Regions from separate parts of the Pseudoalteromonas sp. SR45-6 genome, predicted to be linked through region 1. Evidence: predicted binding sites of a transcription regulator. Region 1 holds the regulator's gene; each other region holds the start of a gene.

The links. Region 1 encodes MetJ, which represses methionine synthesis genes. Its sites were predicted from a motif close to TAGACGTCTAGACGTCTA; they were not measured.
Positions count from the first base shown of each region.
Region 2: the regulator MetJ is predicted to act here: its motif matches at 2,177-2,194, upstream of metK (methionine adenosyltransferase).
Region 3: the regulator MetJ is predicted to act here: its motif matches at 1,279-1,296, upstream of metE (5-methyltetrahydropteroyltriglutamate--homocysteine S-methyltransferase).
Region 4: the regulator MetJ is predicted to act here: its motif matches at 1,542-1,559, upstream of H5158_RS08160 (methylenetetrahydrofolate reductase).

Region 1 covers NZ_JACJDM010000033.1:31,908-35,582, forward strand. Annotated here, with positions in the region: gene H5158_RS14320 (malic enzyme-like NAD(P)-binding protein) at 149-1,390, shown strand; gene metJ (met regulon transcriptional regulator MetJ) at 1,500-1,820, opposite strand; gene metB (cystathionine gamma-synthase) at 2,056-3,318, shown strand; gene metL (bifunctional aspartate kinase/homoserine dehydrogenase II) at 3,325-3,675, shown strand, end outside.
Region 2 covers NZ_JACJDM010000085.1:894-4,568, reverse strand. Annotated here, with positions in the region: gene H5158_RS21340 (diacylglycerol kinase) at 1-351, shown strand, start outside; gene metK (methionine adenosyltransferase) at 926-2,077, opposite strand; gene tkt (transketolase) at 2,352-3,675, shown strand, end outside.
Region 3 covers NZ_JACJDM010000018.1:27,382-31,056, forward strand. Annotated here, with positions in the region: gene H5158_RS09980 (ElyC/SanA/YdcF family protein) at 1-266, opposite strand, end outside; gene H5158_RS09985 (LysR family transcriptional regulator) at 319-1,206, opposite strand; gene metE (5-methyltetrahydropteroyltriglutamate--homocysteine S-methyltransferase) at 1,496-3,675, shown strand, end outside.
Region 4 covers NZ_JACJDM010000013.1:19,437-23,111, forward strand. Annotated here, with positions in the region: gene H5158_RS08155 (pitrilysin family protein) at 1-1,356, opposite strand, end outside; gene H5158_RS08160 (methylenetetrahydrofolate reductase) at 1,604-2,560, shown strand; gene H5158_RS08165 (hypothetical protein) at 2,801-3,298, shown strand; gene H5158_RS08170 (hypothetical protein) at 3,295-3,675, shown strand, end outside.

The sequences.
Region 1 (3,675 bases):
AACGCATAAAATTAACGGATATAGCATATAACAGGATAGACCTGATATTGCTTGAATTTAATTATAATATAGGTATCGTTCCCTATAAGATATAAGAACTGCTTACTCTCACTTTCAACTTAACTTACTTGCAGGATAAAATCGCGTTATGTCAGACTTTCGTGAACAAGCTTTACATTACCATTCGCACCCCGTTCCAGGAAAAATTAGCGTTGAGCTTACAAAGCCAGCTGAAACCGTACAGGATCTTGCACTCGCATACAGCCCCGGTGTTGCAGAACCGGTACGTGAAATAGCTGCTGATCCCGCTAATGCCTACAAATACACGGGTAAAGGCAATATGGTTGCGGTTATTACTAACGGCACCGCTATTTTAGGTTTAGGTAACTTAGGTCCATTGGCTTCAAAACCGGTTATGGAAGGTAAAGCGTTATTATTTAAACGCTTTGCGGGTCTAGATTCGATAGATATTGAGGTGAAACACAATACCACCGAAGATTTCATCAATACAGTTGCTAACATCGCTGATACGTTTGGCGGTATTAACTTAGAAGACATTAAAGCGCCAGAGTGTTTTGAAATAGAAAAAGCATTGATCGAGCGTTGTAGCATTCCAGTGTTCCACGACGATCAACACGGTACCGCGATTGTAACGGCTGCTGGTATGATCAACGCACTTGAAGTACAAGGCAAAGAAATCGAAGATGCGATTATCGTTTGTTTAGGAGCCGGTGCCGCAGCGGTTGCGTGTATGGAGCTACTGATCAAGTGTGGTGCATTGCGTGAACATATTTACATGTTAGATCGTAAAGGCGTTATTCATACTCGTCGTGATGATTTAAACGAGTACAAACAGTTATTCGCTAACAATACAGATAAGCGCACACTGCAAGATGTTATTGCTGATGCCGATGTATTTGTTGGTGTATCTGGCCCGAATTTACTTTCTCCTGACGATCTTAAGTTAATGGCTGATCGACCTGTAGTGTTTGCCTGTTCAAACCCAGATCCAGAAATCTCACCAGTGCTTGCTCATGGTGCTCGCGATGATTTAATCATGGCAACGGGTCGTTCAGATTATCCAAACCAAGTTAACAACGTGCTGTGTTTCCCATTTATTTTCCGTGGTGCGCTAGATGTGCGTGCAAGCAAAATTAATGATGAAATGAAAATTGCTGCGGTTGACGCTATTCGTAGCATTGCTAAAGAACCAGTACCAGCGGAAGTATTAAAAGCGGCGGGTGTTGAGACACTTGAATTTGGTGCGCAGTATATTATTCCAAAACCGATGGATCCGCGTCTATTACCGCGCATTGCCAAAGCAGTAGCGCAAGCGGCAATTGATTCTGGTGTTGCACAAATTGATATGCCGGAAAACTACATGGAGTAGCTGCTTCGCTGCAATTGGTAATGGCACAATAATAAAAACCTCAGCAACTTACGTTACTGAGGTTTTTTTGTAGCCAATTCCTGAAGCAGGAATATATACAAATGATAACTTAATCTTCGTTGAGTACAGGTACTTCGAGACCCATCTCAAGCATGATTTTTTTCACTTCTTCAGGCACTTTCTCTGGATTATCTTTACGTAAATCTTCATCGTTTGGCAGTGGTTGGCCAGTAAATGCGTGTAAAAATGCTTCACAAAGTAATTCGCTATTTGTTGCATGGCGAAGATTATTAATTTGACGACGAGTGCGCTCATCAGTCAAAACTTTTAATACATTTAGCGGGATCGAAACGGTGATCTTTTTAACTTGTTCTGATTTTTTCCCGTGTTCTGCGTATGGGTGAATATATTCACCATTCCATTTAGCCATAGGATGTATCGTTGCCTCAGGTTGTTAATTGTTTGCGCGACCTTTTGCAGCGCAAAGATGGCGAAATTCTATCGTGTTAAAAAAGATAGTCAAATACTTGTTTTTTAGCCATCTAGAGGCTTAAATGTTTTTACTTCTAATCTTGCGGCTAAAACCGCATAAATGCTTTGACTTATTAAATTTGATCCTCTAACCTTTTAGACGTCTAAACATCCATTTAATTGTAGGTGACGGTATGAGTCAAAAGAATAAAGCAACCATTGCAGTACGCAATGGTATTGATGCAGATAAACATCACGGCGCGGTTGTGCCTCCCATTCATTTATCGACCACCTACTCATTTGCTGATTTTGATAAAAAGCGCCAATATGATTATGGCCGTAGCGGCAACCCAAACCGTGATTTACTCGCTGAAACGCTCGCTAAGCTTGAAGGTGGCGCTAAGGGGATTATCACTGCAACGGGCATGGCTGCGGTGCATTTAGCTACTCAGCTGCTAAACAGTGACGATACCTTAGTGATCCCACATGATTGCTATGGCGGTAGTTACCGCTTATTCACCTCACTTGAAAAGCGTGGCTTATTAAAGTTAGTGGTTTTAGATTTAACTAAATCTGAAAATCATCAAAAAATTCTTGAGATAAAACCAAAGCTAATTTGGATTGAAACACCGAGTAATCCTATCTTACGGTTAACCGATATTAAAGCGATCACCACGATTGCTAAGCAGTGCGGTGCGTTGGTTGGTGCCGATAACACATTTTTATCACCTGCTTTGCAAAACCCAATTGAGTTTGGTGTTGATATTGTGGTGCATTCGACCACTAAATATATTAACGGTCACTCAGATGTTGTTGGTGGTGCGGTGATCGCCGCTACCCAAGAGTTGGGTGATGAGCTTGCTTGGTGGGCTAATAACATTGGCATTACCGGTGCCCCGTTTGATAGCTACTTAACGTTACGTGGTTTACGTACTTTGAATGTTCGTTTACGTCAGCATCAAGAAAATGCCTTTATTATTGCCCAATATCTAGAAAACTCCCCTTATGTAAGCCAAGTATATTACCCTGGATTAGTATCTCATCCACAGCATGAACTCGCTAAACAGCAGCAACGTGGTTTTGGTGGCATGGTAAGCTTTGATATCAAAGGTGATATTAATAATGCTGCAGAATTTTTGACCAGCTTAGAAGAATTTAGCTTAGCTGAGTCATTAGGTGGGGTTGAGAGTTTGATTTGTCACCCTGCAACTATGACCCACGCAGGTATGGAGGCAACTGCTCGTCTTGCTGCGGGAGTAGGTGATACCCTGATCCGTATTTCGGTGGGCATTGAAGATGTAAAAGATTTAATCGCTGACTTAGATCGTGTATTCAATAAAGTGAAACCAGGTCAAGCTCAGCACGGCGTAAAAGTAATTGCTTCCTCTGTTCAACAACAAGATGATGAGCAATCAAACTCATTTAAACTGACTCCTGCACATACGGCTTTGTGGTAATAAAAAATGGTAAATATAGTTCATAAATTTGGTGGTTCTAGCCTTAGTTCTGCAGAGCGTTATCAGGCCGTAGCAAATATTATTCTAGCCCATACGGAAGCCGGTGATTGTGTGGTGGTATCCGCAGCCGGTAAAACTACCAATACGTTAGTTACGCTATGGCAGAGTTACCAGCAAGGTGATCAACAGGCAGTGAGTGATATATTATTGCAGCTTGATAATCATCAACGTACTTTGATCGAGCAGTTATTGAGTCCAGCAGCGCGACATACGGCATTAAACGTATTAGAACAGGAGCTAGCCTTAATTGCACAGCAAACTCAACAGCAAAGCTTACAGGAAGCCGCATTGCTTGCT
Region 2 (3,675 bases), on a different contig from region 1:
ATTTTAAAAGCAACTAAATGCTCAATTAAAGGTTTTAAAGCCGCATTTAAGGAAGAGTCGGCCTTTCGTAATGAGCTTGCGCTAGGGCTTGTATTATTGCCATTATCATTTTGGCTAGCGCAATCATTACAGCACTGGGTGATACTTATAATCAGCTTTTTGTTATTGTTGATTGTTGAGTTGCTAAATTCAGCAATTGAAGCATTAACAGATCGAGTCGGTGTTGAATATCATGTGTTATCAGGGCGAGCGAAAGATATCGCTTCAGCGGCTGTGACATTAGCACTGATAGTGTTATTTATTGTATGGGCTGTGGCTGGGTATGAAAAGGTAATTACATTGATAAGTTAGGAAGTTAGGCAAAACGTCACTGGCTTTGAGCAACGAGTTTCGAATACACCCAAGTCACTTTCTAGAACCGAGCTTTAATTGCGCGGGGTAAACCCGCGCCTACGTCTGGTAGCAGCGAGTTTATCTCGCGACAAACACTTATCCTTCGCGGTGGCAAGCCACTCGCCTACAAGTAATATCCACCGCGCTCCTGTAGGTCGCCATTTATGGCGACAAGCCTATTTACCTCCGAGGGTAGTAGGCGCTGTGCGCTACACCGAGAAGACAAAAGTAAAGTTAATTACTTACAGGTTTTTCCTCTATGAGCTCGGTGAACTCTGTGGTGAAATTATAAAAAAAATAGGTTTGCACCAAGAGTAGTGAATAAGGGGGGAAATACCACTGGCTTCGAACACGCCCTAACTCCTAGCCACTTCCTAGAAGCTAGTTTTAATTTTGCGGGGTAAACTCGCGCCTACGTCTGGCAGCAGCGAGTTTACCTCGCGACAATAACCTAGGCATTTACAACAACATAATCAGCAGGCATAAAAAAAGCGCCAATTGGCGCTTTTTTGTATTCACACAATGGCTAATATTAAAGACCAGCTGCTGCGCGAAGTGCGTCTGCTTTATCTGTGCGTTCCCAAGGGAATTCATCACGACCAAAATGCCCGTAAGCTGCAGTTGGTAGATAAATAGGGCGCTCAAGATCAAGCATTTTAATTAAGCCATATGGACGTAAGTCAAAGTGTTCACGAATCAATTCAATTAAACGTGATTCTTCAAGCTTGCTGGTACCAAATGTTTCAACACTGATTGACGTTGGCTCTGCAACACCGATTGCGTAAGAAACTTGTAGCTCACATTTGTCAGCAAGGCCCGCAGCAACGATGTTTTTAGCAACATAACGTGCAGCGTATGCAGCTGAACGGTCAACTTTTGATGGATCTTTACCTGAGAATGCACCGCCACCGTGACGAGCCATGCCGCCATAGGTATCAACGATAATTTTACGACCAGTAAGACCACAGTCACCCATTGGGCCACCGATTACAAAACGGCCAGTCGGGTTAATGAAAAACTTAGTTGCACTAGTGATAAGCTCAGCAGGCAGTACCGGCTTGATAATTGTTTCCATCACAGCTTCTACTAAATCTTTTTGTGAAATGTCTTCACTGTGTTGAGTAGAAAGTACCACAGCGTCAATACCTACTGGCTTGCCGTTTTCATATGCAAAAGTAACTTGTGATTTTGCATCAGGACGTAACCAGTTTAGCTCGCCGCTTTTACGTACTTGCGCTTGACGCTGTACTAAACGGTGTGAGTAAGTGATTGGTGCAGGCATTAATACTTCAGTTTCATTACATGCGTAACCAAACATTAGGCCTTGGTCGCCAGCGCCTTGTTCTTCTGGGCTAGTACGGTCAACACCTTGGTTGATGTCAGGAGACTGCTTACCAATCGTGTTTAAAATTGCACACGAGTCGGCATCAAAACCCATATCAGAATGAGTGTAGCCAATTTCACGTACAGTTTTACGTGTGATTTCTTCGATATCAACCCATGCGCTAGTAGTGATTTCACCACCAACCATAACCATACCAGTCTTTACGTAAGTTTCACACGCAACACGGGCATGAGAATCTTGTTCTAAGATGGCATCTAGTACCGCGTCAGAGATTTGGTCCGCGATTTTATCCGGATGACCTTCAGAAACAGATTCAGAAGTAAATAAATGTTTTGCCATTGTCTTTGCTCACAAATATTGCGCTTCACAAACGTCGGTAAGAGCGCTAAAAAATTTAGGGGCGTATTTTATCTAAAACAACGATAGTTGCATAGTGTTTTTACGCCTAGACGTCTAAATAAAATTACTAATAACTTTTTGTTCTTAAAAAAAATTCATAATGCCCAATTTAATCAGGTTTTTAATTGCATACAGCCCCTACAATAAGTAAGAATGGATCTTCAAATGAATACACACAATAACCAGCGCAAATACAGTAAAGGTAGGAGAATCCATGCCGTCTCGCAAAGAACTTGCAAATGCTATTCGCGTCTTATCAATGGACGCAGTACAAAAGGCCAAATCTGGCCACCCTGGAGCCCCTATGGGCATGGCTGATATCGCAGAAGTACTATGGCGCGATTATCTAAACCACAACCCAACAAATCCAGAGTGGGTAGATAGAGATCGATTTATACTTTCCAATGGCCACGGTTCAATGCTTATTTATTCTCTATTGCATTTAAGTGGTTATGATTTACCAATTGAGGAAATTAAAAACTTCCGTCAAATGCATTCAAAAACACCAGGACACCCAGAATATGGGTATGCGCCAGGTATTGAGACTACTACGGGCCCACTTGGTCAAGGGATCACTAACGCGGTAGGTATGGCGATTGCTGAAAAAGCATTAGCCGCGCAATTTAACCGCGAAGGTCACGATATTGTTGATCACCACACATATACTTTCTTAGGCGATGGTTGCTTAATGGAAGGTATTTCTCATGAAGCATGTTCACTTGCCGGCACATTAGGCCTAGGTAAGCTTGTTGCGTTTTGGGATGACAACGGTATTTCAATTGATGGTGAAGTTGAAGGTTGGTTTAGCGATGATACACCTGCACGCTTTAAAGCCTACGGTTGGCATGTAGTAAGTGACGTTGATGGCCATGACTCTGACGCTATCCGCGCAGCCATCGAAGAAGCACGCAGCATCACCGACAAGCCAACACTAATTTGTTGTAAAACAGTTATCGGTTATGGTTCACCAAATAAATCAGGTAGCCATGATTGTCACGGCGCACCACTAGGTGAAGACGAAATCAAAGCAGCACGCGAGTTCCTTGGTTGGACTGGTGAAGCATTTGAAATCCCAGCTGATATTTATGCACAATGGGATGGCAAAGAAAAGGGTAAACAACTTGAAGCTAACTGGGATGAAAAATTTGCCGCGTACGCCGCTGCACACCCAGAACTAGCCGCTGAATTTAAACGCCGTACTAGTAGTGAGTTGCCAGCAGATTGGGCTGAAAAATCACAAGCATATATTGAGCAACTAGACGCAAATCCAGCAAACCCAGCATCACGTAAGGCATCGCAAGACGCACTGAATGCATTTGGTCCATTACTGCCTGAATTTATGGGCGGATCAGCTGATTTAGCCGGTTCTAACCTGACTATTTGGAAAGGCTCTAAAGGCTTAACACGCGATGATGCCAGCGGTAACTACATCTATTACGGTGTACGTGAGTTTGGTATGTCGGCGATTATGAATGGTATTGCATTGCATAAAGGCTTTATTCCTTACGGCGCAACTTTCCTAATGTTTATGGAATATG
Region 3 (3,675 bases), on a different contig from region 1:
TTTATATCACAACCAAGTACCACTATTTTATCGAGTATCGGCTGTTTATTTGTATCAAAAACATACTTTAACTGTGAATTTGGAGCAATTATTTTTTGACCAATAAAAGGGGTACTGATCAGCAATAAACTGGTAATTGCGATTAAACCAATAAATATGCTGACTTTCTTGGTACGCAGTGCGATTAATAAGCAAACAAAGCACAGTAGAGCAAACAGAGGCAATGGCATTAGCATTGCACCGAGGATTTTTTTCAGTTCAAACATCACAGTAGCACACATAAAGGGGTTTTCTGTATGCTACTGGGTTAAACCTATTTTATCGACCGTTATTTAACTTACAGGTATTTAAAAAGTGGCGATACACTGGGTTATCTTTCATATTCTTTTTCATGGCTAAATACATTGGACGGGTTAATCCCAGCGCGCCTAATGGAATCGACTTAATGAGTCCTTGGCTTTCATATGGTGTTACTAACCAATCCGGTAATGCTGCAACCCCCATTCCGGCACTGACAAGCTGAAAAATGAGCAAGCCCTGATCTACGGTTTTCAAGGTGCCATCAAAACGTGCATTTTGAATAAAATGTTTGAAGATATCCTGACGCTCTCGTGGAATAGGGTATGAAATAATCGTCTCGTTTTTCAAATCAAGCGCCGTTACATAGGCTTTTTTCGCTAGTTCATGATCTGGGGCAACAATTAATTTAAGCTTAAAATCAAATAAATGTGCGTATTCAAGTTTATCTGGTTCACGAATGTCTGAAGTGAGTACTAAATCTAATTCATCACTGAGCAGCTCAGGAATAGCGTCATAACTAAAGCCGCGCTCATAATCAACTTTGATATCAGGCCAAAAGTTATTGAATTCTTTAATTGTTGGTAATAACCAATGAAAACAAGCATGGCATTCAACACTGAGTCGTAATTGTGAAATTGGTTGATTAAGACTTTCTTTTAAACGGCATTTGGTTGCTTCAACACGCGGGAGTACTTCGCTGGCAAGTTCAAGTAATAGCATACCTTGTGGGGTAAAGCGCACCGGTTGAGTTTTACGTTCAAATAGTTGGCAATCAAGCTTGTTTTCTAAATCTTTGATTTGATGAGATAAAGCGGATTGAGTCAAAAATAATTCGCGCGCAGTATTTACCAAAGAACCGGTTTCTTTCAAGGTTGCGATGGTCTTTAAGTGTTTTACATCAATCATCTTTAATAATTCTCATGGTAAAGGTGAGTTTAACTCAGATTACAGCCATAATACGCCTTAAATTAAGATGCATCAACGTCTAGATGGCTATAAACCCCGTTTTTTTACGTGAAATTTACAAATCTACTATAGCACCATATTTGACAGCGATGTCATTGTGTTTTTTGAGTTTGCAAAAAATCATTTCCATGAATTTACCTCAAGTTGAAACTGAGGAAGCATCAATTGTTTGATGTCAGGTATAGGTTTATGGTTTTAGCTATCTAAACAGCTGGAAGGGAATTTCAACATGGCACAATTACATAACTTAGGTTTTCCTCGCATAGGTAGAAAGCGTGAACTAAAATTTGCAGTAGAATCATACTGGGCTGGTAAAATCAGCCAAGAGCAGTTGCTTGATCAAGGTAAGACGATCCGGGCAGAAAATTGGGCTCTTCAAGCAGATGCTGGGATTGATTTATTACCGGTAGGTGACTTTGCTTGGTATGACCATGTGTTATCTACCTCTTTATTGATTGGCGCAGTGCCCAAGCGTCATCAAAAAGCGGATGGTAGCATTGATCTTGATACATTATTTCGTATTGGGCGTGGTCGTGCACCAAGCGGTTGTTCATGTGCAGCAAGCGAAATGACAAAGTGGTTTAATACTAATTATCATTACATAGTTCCAGAGCTAACTCATGATCAGCAGTTTCAACTAACTTGCACTGAGTTATTCGAGCAAGTTACTCAAGCACAAGCATTGGGGCACAATGCAAAAGTAGTATTGGTCGGCCCAGTCACTTATCTTTACTTAGCAAAATGTGCAGGTGAGGAGTTTGATAAACTTAGCTTACTTGAAAAACTATTAGCTGTTTATCAAAACGTGTTCGCTAAATTAGCGCAGCAAGGGATTGAATGGGTACAGGTTGATGAGCCTATATTAGGTTTAGAGCTGACTGAAGATTATCAAGAGGCATTAAAAACAAGCTTTCGTGCACTTGCAGGTCAAGGCGTGAAGTTGTTACTTGCTAGTTATTTTGACTCAGTCACTGCCTACTTTGATGATATTGCAGGTTACCCTGTTGATGGCGTACATTTTGATTGTGTTGCAACAAATGTTGATGTTGCAAAACTAGATATATTATTAAGTACAGATCAAGTTTTATCATTAGGCGTAGTAAATGGCCGTAATATTTGGCGTACTGATTTAGAGGCTGTATTTAATAGCATAAAAGACATTGCGCTAAAGCGCGGTGATAATCTATGGCTTGCCCCATCTTGTTCTTTACTGCATACACCGGTTGATTTAGAGCAAGAAGAAAAGCTCGATGATGAACTTTGTTCATGGCTTGCATTTGCAAAACAAAAAGGCCAAGAGCTGTCATTATTAAAAGCCGCGCTTGAAAGCAATGATATCAGTGAGCTCGTTGCTTATTCAGCACCTATTAAAGCACGCTTAACCTCTACTCGTGTAAATAATACAGCTGTACAACAGCGTGTAACTGCACTCACCGCAAAAGACGGTAAGCGTAATCATGCATTTGCTCAACGTATTGAAAAACAACATGCAGCACTTAATTTACCGCTACTGCCGACCACCACGATAGGATCATTTCCACAAACTCAAGTAATTCGTCAAGCACGCCGTGATTATAAAGCCGGTGAATTATCTGCGGATGATTATCAAAGGCAAATTAAAGCAGAAATTCGCTACGCTGTTGAAGAGCAAGAGGCGCTTGATTTAGATGTGTTAGTGCACGGCGAAGCGGAGCGTAATGACATGGTTGAATACTTTGCTGAACTATTAGAAGGCTTTGCTTTTACCCAGTTTGGTTGGGTGCAAAGCTACGGCTCGCGATGCGTGAAACCACCTGTAATTTGGGGGGATATATCACGTGAAAAAGCGATGACGGTTCAGTGGACAAAATACGCACAGTCGCTGACGAGTAAGAAAATGAAAGGCATGCTAACAGGTCCTGTAACTATTCTGTTTTGGTCATTCATTCGTGATGATTTAGACAAACCCACCATCGCTAATCAAATTGCACTTGCGTTACGTGATGAAGTGGTCGATTTACAAAATGCCGGTATTGATATTATTCAAATTGATGAACCTGCATTTCGTGAAGGTATGCCGCTTAAATGTAGCCAATGGCAAGCATATTTAGAATGGGCAGCGTATGCATTTAGGGTCTCAGCAAGCGGTGTGAAAGATGAAACACAAATTCATACTCACATGTGTTACGCCGAATTTAACGGTATTATTGCCGCGATTGCAGATATGGATGCCGATGTGATCACCATTGAAACCTCACGTTCTAACATGGAACTACTTGAAGCATTTGAGAATTTTGATTATCCAAATGATATTGGTCCAGGTGTATATGATATTCACACTCCGAATGTACCGGATATTGCATGGATGAAAACGTTGATCCATAAAGCCGCACGAAAAATACCGGTTGCGCGTTTATGGGTAAACCCGGA
Region 4 (3,675 bases), on a different contig from region 1:
ACTATCGACAAAGTATTTATTAGCAATATCTTGAATATCTTGTGCGCTGATGCTGTCAGCCGTTGCATATAATTGATTGACGACTTCTGGGTCGCGCTCAAAATGCATATAACTGGCAAGGGTTGAACCTATAGCTTGTGATGAGTCTAGGCCGTTAATAAAGCTGTATTTAAGATTGGATTTTAAATCAGCTAGCTTTTGGCTATCAACCAACTCAGTGCGAGCTTTTGCGTAGGTGCTATTAATTGCATCACGAGCAACCGCTAAATCAGCCTCATTTTCAACTTTCACAAAAACATGTAATAAGCCGGGATCTTTGGTATCAGGGTTATAGCTAAACATTTGGCTAGCAATTTGTTTATCAACCACTAACTCTTGGTAAAGCTCTGAGTTGGTTGAAAAATAAAGCTGTGACAGTAAATCAAGCGCGGCTCTGTCTTTTTGTTTTGGCTGCCAGGCTGTGCCTTTATAAGATACTAATAACCAATGCCCTGGTAAGCCTTCGTTTTGCTCATGTATATATTTCGCCGCTTGCTGTTTTGGTTCGGTTGGAATATCAGCAACGAAATCGCCTTTTTGCCATTGGCCCCAGTGTTTTTTAACCATAGCCATAGTTTCAGCTGGATCAACATCGCCTACAATCACTAATGACACATATTCAGGTTTATAAAACTTAGCAAAAAACTCTTTACCGTATGCCATTTGATCCGGCATGGCTTCAATATCTTCAAAAAAGCCCATGGTGGTATGTTTATAAGTATGTTTTTCGAATGCTTCATTACGTACTGCAGAAAGTAACTTACGAACCGGGCTGGCATTATTTTTAAGGTATTCGCCTTTAACTGTTAATGCTTCGGTACGAAATTGCTCTTCTGAATAAGTCAGGTTTTGAAAAATATCCGCTTCAATTTCAAGTACTTTATCAAGATGTTGCTTTGAAAAGTTTAAGTGATAGTTAGTGTAATCATTGGTTGTATAAGCGCGATTATCAACCCCAGAATTTTTTAGAATATCAGAATACACATCTTGCGGATATTTTTCAGAGCCTTTAAACATCATGTGTTCAAAAAAGTGTGCAAAACCGGTTTTACCTGCTTCGACTTCATTACGAGAACCGACAGACACTGGAATTTGTAGTGATACCACATCAGGGTAATCAGTTTTCACCACCATAACGCGTAAGCCGTTATCAAGCTCTTCTAATAAATAATCTTGTGAGAACACCCGATCATTACTACTGGCAACCGTTGACTGCTCAATCTCAACCTCTTTGACCATGTTTGAGCCGCTGTTACTTGCACAACCGCCCAGTGCAAGCGTTACCGCAAGGCTCGTTGCTAATAATTTAAATTTCATTGCTATCCCTTGTTAGTTGAATAAATTTCTTGTTTTTAGTCATCCGATTATGCAACAAAGCAAGTCAATATAAGACCCCTGAGGCAATAAATTATGTAAACAGTTGTGTAACACAGAACTCTTCATTCAGAGCAACATGAATAAAACTCACCTTCGTTGAAAAAGTTTCACTAAAAAAATCTATCTAGACGTCTAAATGGCTGCTATATTATTTGCCATAGACACTAACTTAGCTGGAATGAGGATTATGGCTTTATCACTACAAGAGAAAATTGAAGACACCAATCAGGGTGTGTACTTAATTGGTACCACCCCACCACGTATTGGTACTGATAAAGCGCAGCTTGAAATTATCGCCCAAAAGCTCTTAGCTCGTTTGCATGAAATTGAATACGATGGCGTGATTATTTATGACATCCAAGATGAAAGTAGTCGCACTGAGATGCCTCGCCCTTTTCCGTTCAAGCAAACGGTAGATCCTCGAGAATACAGTAACTTACTACGTAATTTATCGCATCAAGAAGTGATCACTTATAAAAGTGTTGCACAGCGCGGTGTGGCCGAATTTAAACAGTGGTTAAGCGAAACTAAAAACCAGTTTAATTTAAAAAACCTAGTATTAGTCGGTAGTCCATCATCTGACGGGGATATTAAATTAAGCCTGCCTGATGCTTATAAAGTCTTAAGCGAACAGCCTCAAGACTTCTTTTTAGGAGGCGTTACCATTGCCGAGCGCCACGCAAGTAAACGTAATGAACATGAACGCTTACTTGAAAAAACCACGCAAGGCTGTAAATTTTTTATCTCACAAGCTGTGTATAACGCGCAAGCAACCGTGGATTTGATCACCAGTTATGCGCGCAGCTGTAAAGCTCAAGGTATCGAACCTAAACGTATTATTCTAACCTTTACGCCCTGCGGCAGTGAAAAAACCTTAGAGTTTATGCAATGGTTAGGAATTTCCGTACCTGATGCAACTAAATGGCGGATGCTTGATTCGCAAAACCCACTGAGTGAATCTGTACGTATTTGCCGTGAAAACTTAGATTTAATACTAAGAAGTTGCGCGCATTTAGACGTGCCACTGGGGTTAAATATTGAAAGTTTAACCAACCGTAAAGAAGAAATTGATGCATCAATTAATCTTTACCGCTTATTAAAAGCGACAATGGAATTAAATCTTGCTGAAAAACAGATTGCTTAATAGAGTTAAACTTGAGCCTGCCCATTATTTTTAAGTGAACTAGTGTTCATGATTGTTGTTTTTTTAGGTAATTTTAAGTATTCTTGTATGCTAATTAGGTAATACTATTAAAAGGAATTTTAAATGCCATTAAATCCACAGGTGAAATAAGAAGTAATTAAAAACATTATAAAATATGAGAAAAAAATTAATCACTTTTATCTAGACTCTCAGGGCTATGTAACCACAGGCGTAGGTCATATGATAAAAAACAAACAAGCTGCAACCCTGCTCCCAATGAATAAAGTAGTTAACAATCAACCGGGTCCTCCTGCAACTCCTCTAGAAAAGCAAAAAGAATTTGAAACAATAGCTAAACAAAAAAGAAATTATAAAGCTGAATGGTATAAGCAATTTACTACACTCATAATTAAAGATGTAGAAATTACACGCCAACTAGACAAACATATGGATTCTTTTTACAGAGAGCTTTCTACTCTATATAAAAAGTCTAATGGTTATTATGATGATTTTGATAAATTAGACAAAAATATACAAGTCGCATTATTTGATATGATTTTTAACTTAGGTGCAGTAAAAATTGTCACGAAGTTTACTGAGTTTGATAAAGCAATCAAAACTGGAGATTGGATTAAAGCAGCTAAAGAAAGCTATCGTCCTCAACTCAGCGCAGAAAGAAATAACTACGTAAGAGCAAAGCTATCTGCGGCTAACAGCATAAAGGTAACGACACCGTGAAAAACTTATCATTAGTATTATCGATATTTATCTGTGTTAGCTGCTCAAAATTATCTGCTAATGAAATAAAACCTAAATTATTTACTAATTATTTTACAGGTTTAGAATCTGAAATTGTGATGGATTACCAGAGCATTAAATTAAATTATGATTTAACTTTACGTTCAGAGAAGAATGTACACTTTTCTACCTGTAAACAAGTAGAAGAAACCGCTTCTGATGATATAACAGTGAGCGAATTTCATTTGTTACAGATGTTGAAAGCGAACTGTGCCGCATTAAAACAGTACTCCCAAGCTAAAAGTTCAAACGTCAGTTATTTACAGGAAATTCTTGATAAAAAGGATATTAGCAATCTTCCTGCTACAGCTTACCCT